DNA from 3 places in the Acetanaerobacterium sp. MSJ-12 genome. Region 2 is predicted to be linked to each of the others. Evidence: riboswitches for the same ligand, from Rfam matches in the RefSeq annotation. Region 2 holds a riboswitch; each other region holds the start of a gene.

Region 1 (2,241 bases), on a different contig from region 2:
TGCCCACCTTGGCCAAAATCGAGGTGAGGGCGGCAAACACCGCCGACAGCACCGCGTACAAAATCCACACCCGCTTCTCCCCCTTTGCCTCTTTCATCTCGCGACTCCCCTCTTTCTCCCCTCTAAAATAGCACCTTTTTCACCCAAGTACAACGCCCTTTTTTCCACAGCTGTCCCCCGCCCTGTCGAAGGGGTGGGGATCGGGAATTTTTTTGTAATTTCTCGCCCGGGGCTTGACGTTTGGGGCCAAGCCGTACTATAATAGTAAAGCACTTACAGGTGCAGGCGTAGTTTAGTGGTAAAACATCAGCTTCCCAAGCTGAGGTTGTGGGTTCGATTCCCATCGCCTGCTCCAAACAAAAAAGCCCTGGCGCGTCTGCGCCGGGGCTTTTTTCTCTGCCCCTGTGCGGGTCGTCCTCCCCCCGCCACCCCGGTGGGGGAAACCGGCGCGCAGGGGCAGAGGGCGGTTCACCCCCGCCAAAATCTGGTGCAGTCCCGCTTGTCCTCCCGGTTGAAGCGGATGATCTCCCCCAGCAGCGCAAAGTCCACCGCCTGTCCCCAGGGGATGCGGATGAGCTCCTTGCTGTGGCGGTACCCTGCCCGTTCGATCGCGCCGGAGAAGCGGAGGATCCCGGCCCTCTCCGGGGCGACCGCCAGGTGGGCCTTGGCGGCGCTAAAGCCGATGATGAAGGTGCCGTGGTCGGTGAACATCGGCTGGCTCCAGGCAATTTTGGGGGTCAAATCGGGAAACGCCTCCCCGACCCAGCGCAGGACCCCGCCGAGGACTGCCCGCTGCTGCACCGTCTCAAGCCCCTCCAGATACGCTGTGAATGCGTCCATTCGTTTCTCCCCCTCCCTTCCTCCCCCTTATTTTTCACAGCCGCCCCGCCGTTATCCAGCCGCCGCCAAAGACCGCCCGCCCAGCGGGGAAAAATGGACCGGCCTTCCCGCGGCCGGGCGCACATCTGCGGCAAAATCCCCCCTTCAATTGACTTGTGGGCCCGGGCCGTGGTATAGTGGTCTCATCAAAATAAAATGGTTTGTTGTGGTCCGCCCCTTCTGGGGCGGAGCAAAAGGGAACACGGTGAAAATCCGTGACAGTCGCCGCTACTGTGAGGATGGCGAAATCCAACGGCAGCTTTGCTGCCGCCACTGGGTCTTTTGGACCTGGGAAGGCGGGTTGGAGAGTAGGGAGACATCCGAGTCAGGAGACCTGCCGCAACAGGGTGTATGAGTAGTTCCGGCCGAGGACAAAAGTGCCAAAACAGGCTGGGCTGCCCTGCGCTCGCCCCTTTTTGCACGAGAGACCGTCGGACGACGGTCTTTTTTTGTCGTCCTCCCCGGCCGCCCATCCCCCGCGACCATCGAGAGGAAGAGAAAAAATGGGAAACATCTCTGTAAAAAAACGGGCGGCAGCGGCGTTGCTGGCGCTCTGCCTCTGCGCCTCCGGCAGCCTGCCCGCCCTGGCGGCAGAACCGTCGGCGGAACTGGGCTGGCCCCAGTTTTTGGGAGCCGACGGGCTCAAGGGCGTCTCCGACGCCAAGGCCCCCACCACCGCCGCCGAAATCGAGCTCAAGTGGGAGAAGCAGACCGGCGACTCCAGCACCTGGACCGACTCGTCGAGCACCCCCGTCATCCTGGGGGACTACGTCTACTGCTACAGCTTTCAGCGCCTGCGCAAGTACGAGCTGGGCAGCGGCAAAGAGGTGGCCAGCGCCCCGGTCTTCGGCGCGGCCCACAACCAGTACACCATGATCCTGGGCGCGGGGGACGGCAAGATCTTCGTCCCCTGCGAGATCAACAACCTGGACGCCGACGCCACCGGGGTGCAGAAAAACTTCCTGCGCGCCTTTGACGCCGAGACCCTCGAGCAGCTCTACGTCACCCAGGAGCTGCCGGGCTCGGCCGTGCAGAGCCCGGTCACCTGCCACGACGGGCGGGTGTTCACCGGCTCCTACCGCACCGGCGGGGTCTACGCCTGTTTTGACACCGCCGACGAAAACCCCGCCAGCGCCACCGAGGTGAAGGCCGCAAACTGGACCGTTGCCTCCCCCTCTGACGCCGGCTTCAACACAAACGGCGTGGCCTTTGCCGGGGACTATGCCCTCTTCACCGACGCCAACTACGCCGGCTCCAGCACCGTCTGGTCGGTCAACTACAAGACCGGCGCGGTGGCCGACACCTTTTCGCTGCCCAGCGGCTACAACGCCCGCTCCACCCCCTTTTACTATGAAAAGGACG
Region 2 (2,241 bases):
GGGACGGGATCAAGGCCCGCCACAAGGAGGGGGAGAAGTAGCCCCTTTCCAGCAAAAAAGCCGCCCCCGCCGCAACGCGCGGCGGGGGCGGCTTTTGGCTGCCGAAAAACGGGGTCATTCCTGGGGATCTTCGCCCTTTTGGCGGGCCTCTTCCTCGGCCTTGAGGCGGGCTTTCTCCTCGGCGTCCCGGCGGCGGGCCTCCTCCTTCTCGGCCTTGAGGGCGGCCACCGCAGCGTTGGCCTCTTCCGAACCGGCGATCATCACCTTGCCGTCGATGTAGACGATCTCACCCTCCTCGACCTGGCTGTACCCCTCGTAGTCAAAGTCGTCGGGTTCCTCCCGCTCCTCCTCGGGGAGGATGTCCAGGTCGTCGTAGGTGATGGCGGCCTGCCGGCGGCGGGCCTCCCGCTCCTGCTGGGCCCGCTCGGCCTTCTCCTCCTTGCGCTCCCGGTGGGTCTGGATGGAGTACCAGACCATGGCCACAAAGAAGAGCAGCAGCAGCACGCTGAAGGCCAGGAAGATCCACTGCCAACTGCCCCACTGGGCCAGCGGGGTGCGCACCAAAAAGAGGACGCAGGAGATCAAAATGAAGAGGATGGCTATTGCAACAAAAATTCCCATGGGGGAGATCGCTCCTTTTTCGTTTCAAGTCGGCGCCCCTTGTTCGCCGGGATCGATATTTTTTATCATACCATGAAACCGGCCGCAAAACAAGGAAGGCCGTCGATTTTGCGGGGAGGCCGCCCCCTGCCGAAAGGGGGAAAAATCGCTTGGTCAGGCATTGACAATTCCAAAAAATGCCTGTATCATAGGGGTGTCGGTACAGCCTTTTGGCTGTGGAGGCGGCGGGCAAAAGCCCTGCCGCCGGACGGGGAATGCGGTGCAAATCCGCAGCAGCTCACTCTACTGTGAGAGGGGACGAACCCCGCAACCACTGGCGCGCGTTCTGGGCGCGCGCTGGGAAGGGCGGGGGGAGGAGTGGCGGCCAACAGGCCGCCCGCAGCCTCAAGTCAGGATATCCGCCGGCGCATTGGAACCTATCTTTCGGTGAGGAAAAGACGGTACAATAGTGCGCGGGGGCATGTCCTGGCCCCCCAATCATGTTTGTACGCTCTTTGGGGCCCGCCGAGTTTCGGCGGGCCCTTTCCTTTTTCCCCCGAAGGGAACAAAAAAGGAGAGAGACAATGACAAAACGACTGACAAGCTTGGTCCTGGCGCTCTGCCTGGCGCTGGGCGCCCTGCTGACCCCGGCCTATGCCGCGGCCGGCGCCCCTCGGGGCGGCGCCGGGATTAGCACCACCCTGCGGGTCGAGGGGTACGGCTTTACGGCGGTTGAGCCGACGGCCGTCACCCTGCCCGACACCTACAAATCCCTGCCCGAATACGGCCTCACGGCCTGGGCGGACAAGGACCCCGGTTTTTACACCCCCCTGCACCTGCTGGCGCAGTACTGCGTGGACAACGGCCTGAACCCGGCGGACGTTATCGACGCCACTCCCGGCTTTTTGCAGGACTTTTTGGACACCAACGCCGACGCCCCGACCGATGTCTATTTCATGTACATGGTCAACGACGCCTATCCCGCAAAGGACGGCACCGGCTACCTCATCGACGGCTGCCCCCTGGCAAATGGCGACGAGGTCACCCTATACGACCTCTGGTACAGTGCATACGCCGGCAGCCTCTACACCTATTTTGCCGGTGATAGCCTGACGGCCAACACCGGCGAACCCGTCTCGGTCACCCTCATGGGCACCGCGGGGATGAATGCCGCCGCGGCGTCGCCGGTCAAGGGGGCCACCATCCTCGCCTCTAAAGACGGCGGGGCAGAGGCCGAGGTGGGCACCACCGACGAAAACGGCGTCGCCTCCCTCACCTTTGACGAGGCGGGCCTGTACACCCTCTCCGCTGTCCGCAAGAGCAGTTGGTACGACAGCAAGGGGAATCCGGCTATCGACATCAGCCGCCCCTATGCCGAGCTGACGGTCACCGAGGTGACCTACACCGACGCTGAGGCGGTGGCCAAGGCCAAAGGCGAGCTGGATCTGGGCGACCTCTCGGCGGTGAAGGGCGATTTGACCCTGCCCACCGCCGGCAGCGCCGGGACCAGCATCGCCTGGCAGAGCGACAATCAAGCGGTTCTCGGCGACAACGGCAAGCTCACCCGCCCCACCGACGGGGTGGATGTGACCCTCACCCTTACCGCCACCATCTCCCGCGGCAACGCGAGCGACACCAAGG
Region 3 (2,241 bases), on a different contig from region 2:
CCCGCCCTCGGGGCGAGGGGCCGGAGCGGCGTCTGGAGTAGGGGACCCTCTTGCCCCGAGGCGGGGAGCGGGGGCGGCTGTGGCCCGGTCTCCTATCGCCGCCGGGAAGGGGGGCTTGCTTCCCGGCAGGGGGCGTCGGCCTTCTCTTTCAAGAGGGCCAGAGGAGCGGAGGCGGGTGTCCGTCTCCTTTTGTGGGAGGCGCGAAGGGGAGAGCGCACCCAAAGACCGGCGGGGCCCTTCGGCCCTTTGGGCCGCGGACAGCGGTCCCTCCTGTCATCTGACGGCCCGCCCGGCCCCTGCGCCCGTTCCCCCTTTTCTGCCGGGCGGGGGTCCACTCTGCGCCCCTGTGGGAGGGAAGCGGCTGCCCCCTGGTTGGGGCGGGGTGAAATGGGCCTTTCCCCCGACGCTCTGCCCAAACCCCGCCGAGGGCTTCTCCATGCGCCCTGGCGCTTGGGATGCCCTCTCAAAACGCGCTTGTTGTGGCACTTTATCGCCGCAATATCGGCGAAATGACGGTTGACTGGGTGCACAAGATGTAGTATGATTTGACCAATCTGTTTCAGAATCAAACTAGATATGGAAACGAAAGCACGCGGGTGCCCGGCCTGTCATCGGGCCGGGCGGCAACAGGGAAGACGGGTGAAAAGCCCGCGCGGTCCCGCCGCCGTAAGGAGAGAGCGCGCCCCAACTGCCACTGGCTCCCCGGGAGCTGGGAAGGCGGGGCGCGCGTGGAATCCGAGCCGGAATACCTGCCCGCTGTGCGCGCGCTGCCACGGTGTATGGCGTCAAGCGGGCTCTGGTGAGTGACCTTTGTCGCGCCCCTGCCCTTTGGCCGGCAGGGGCTTTTCAGCGCTCTGGGCGTCTCCAGCGGTTTTCTGAAACCACTTTGATGGGAGGACACAATACGATGATCGAGTCGATTCGCAAGCGCAGCGGGGACATTGTCCCCTTTGATTCGGAGAAGATCACCTGGGCCATCTTCAAGGCGGCCGCCGCCGTGGGGGGAGACGACTGGCAGCGGGCGGAGGAGCTCTCCCGCCAGGTGGTGGAGATGGCCACGTCCCGCACCGGCGTGCTGGACGTGGAGGAGGTGCAGGACATGGTGGAAAAGGTCCTCATCGAAAACCGCCACGCCCGCACCGCCAAGGCCTACATCCTCTACCGGGAGAAGCGCCAGGGCGCGCGGGAGGCCAACGCCCTCATCGGCGCCACCATCGACATGTTCTCCCAGTACCTGGACGACATGGACTGGAAGATCCAGGAGAACGCCAACACCCAAAAGTCCATCAACGGGATGAACAACTACATCCGCGAGGCATTTACCAAGCAGTACTGGCTCCACGAGATCTATCCCGAGGAGATCCGCCGCGCCCACACCTCGGGGGACCTGCACCTGCACGACCTGGGCTTTTTCGGCCCCTACTGCGCCGGGTGGGACCTGCGCCAGCTGCTGATGCAGGGCTTTGGCGGGGTGCCCGGCAAGGTGGAGAGCGGCCCGGCCAAGCACCTGCGCTCCTTTTTGGGGCAGATCGTCAACTCCACCTTCACCACCCAGGGCGAGTCGGCCGGCGCCCAGGCCTGGTCCTCCTTTGACACCTACTGCGCCCCCTTCATCCGCTACGACCACATGGACTACGCCTCGGTGAAACAGGCGCTGCAGGAGTTCATCTTCAACCTCAACGTCCCCACCCGGGTGGGCTTTCAGTGCCCCTTCTCCAACCTGACGTTCGACATCGTGGTCCCCTCCACCCTCAAGGACGAGTGCGTGGTCATCGGCGGCCAGCCCATGGATGCCTGCTACGGCGACTTTCAGGCCGAGATGGACCTGCTCAACACCGCCTTTTGCGACGTGATGATGGAGGGGGACCGCCACGGCCGGGTCTTCACCTTCCCCATCCCCACCATCAACGTCACCAAGGAGTTTGACTGGCAGAGCCCGGTGGTGGACAAGTTCATGGAGATCACCTGCAAGTACGGCATCCCCTACTTCTCCAACTACATCAACTCCGACCTCTCCCCCGAGGACGCCCTCTCCATGTGCTGCCGGCTGCGCCTTGACACCAGCGAGCTGCGCAAGCGGGGCGGCGGCCTCTTCGGCTCCAACCCCATGACCGGCTCCATCGGGGTGGTCACCCTCAACCTGCCCCGGCTGTGCTACCTGGCCCAGGACGAGGAGGACCTGATGCAGCGGCTGGACGGGCTGCTGGAACTGGCCAAAAACAGCCTGGAGATCAAGCGCAA

Evidence for each region. A riboswitch is a leader RNA that binds a small molecule or an ion and turns the genes downstream of it on or off. The one in region 2 is predicted to bind cobalamin.
Region 1: linked by a shared signal. The riboswitch ahead of KQI11_RS01270 (hypothetical protein) and the one ahead of KQI11_RS11700 (immunoglobulin-like domain-containing protein) in region 2 are both predicted to bind cobalamin.
Region 3: linked by a shared signal. The riboswitch ahead of KQI11_RS09725 (ribonucleoside triphosphate reductase) and the one ahead of KQI11_RS11700 (immunoglobulin-like domain-containing protein) in region 2 are both predicted to bind cobalamin.

The regions. Positions count from the first base shown of each region.
Region 1 covers NZ_JAHLPK010000001.1:272,406-274,646, reverse strand. The annotation lists gene KQI11_RS01285 (EamA family transporter) at 1-97, opposite strand, end outside; tRNA gene KQI11_RS01280 (tRNA-Gly) at 282-355, shown strand; gene KQI11_RS01275 (iron chaperone) at 469-840, opposite strand; cobalamin riboswitch at 1,030-1,235, shown strand; gene KQI11_RS01270 (hypothetical protein) at 1,383-2,241, shown strand, end outside.
Region 2 covers NZ_JAHLPK010000011.1:50,330-52,570, reverse strand. The annotation lists gene KQI11_RS11710 (replication-associated recombination protein A) at 1-41, shown strand, start outside; gene KQI11_RS11705 (MFS transporter) at 115-621, opposite strand; cobalamin riboswitch at 802-1,041, shown strand; gene KQI11_RS11700 (immunoglobulin-like domain-containing protein) at 1,185-2,241, shown strand, end outside.
Region 3 covers NZ_JAHLPK010000008.1:32,747-34,987, forward strand. The annotation lists gene KQI11_RS09720 (Mbeg1-like protein) at 1-41, shown strand, start outside; cobalamin riboswitch at 581-771, shown strand; gene KQI11_RS09725 (ribonucleoside triphosphate reductase) at 908-2,241, shown strand, end outside.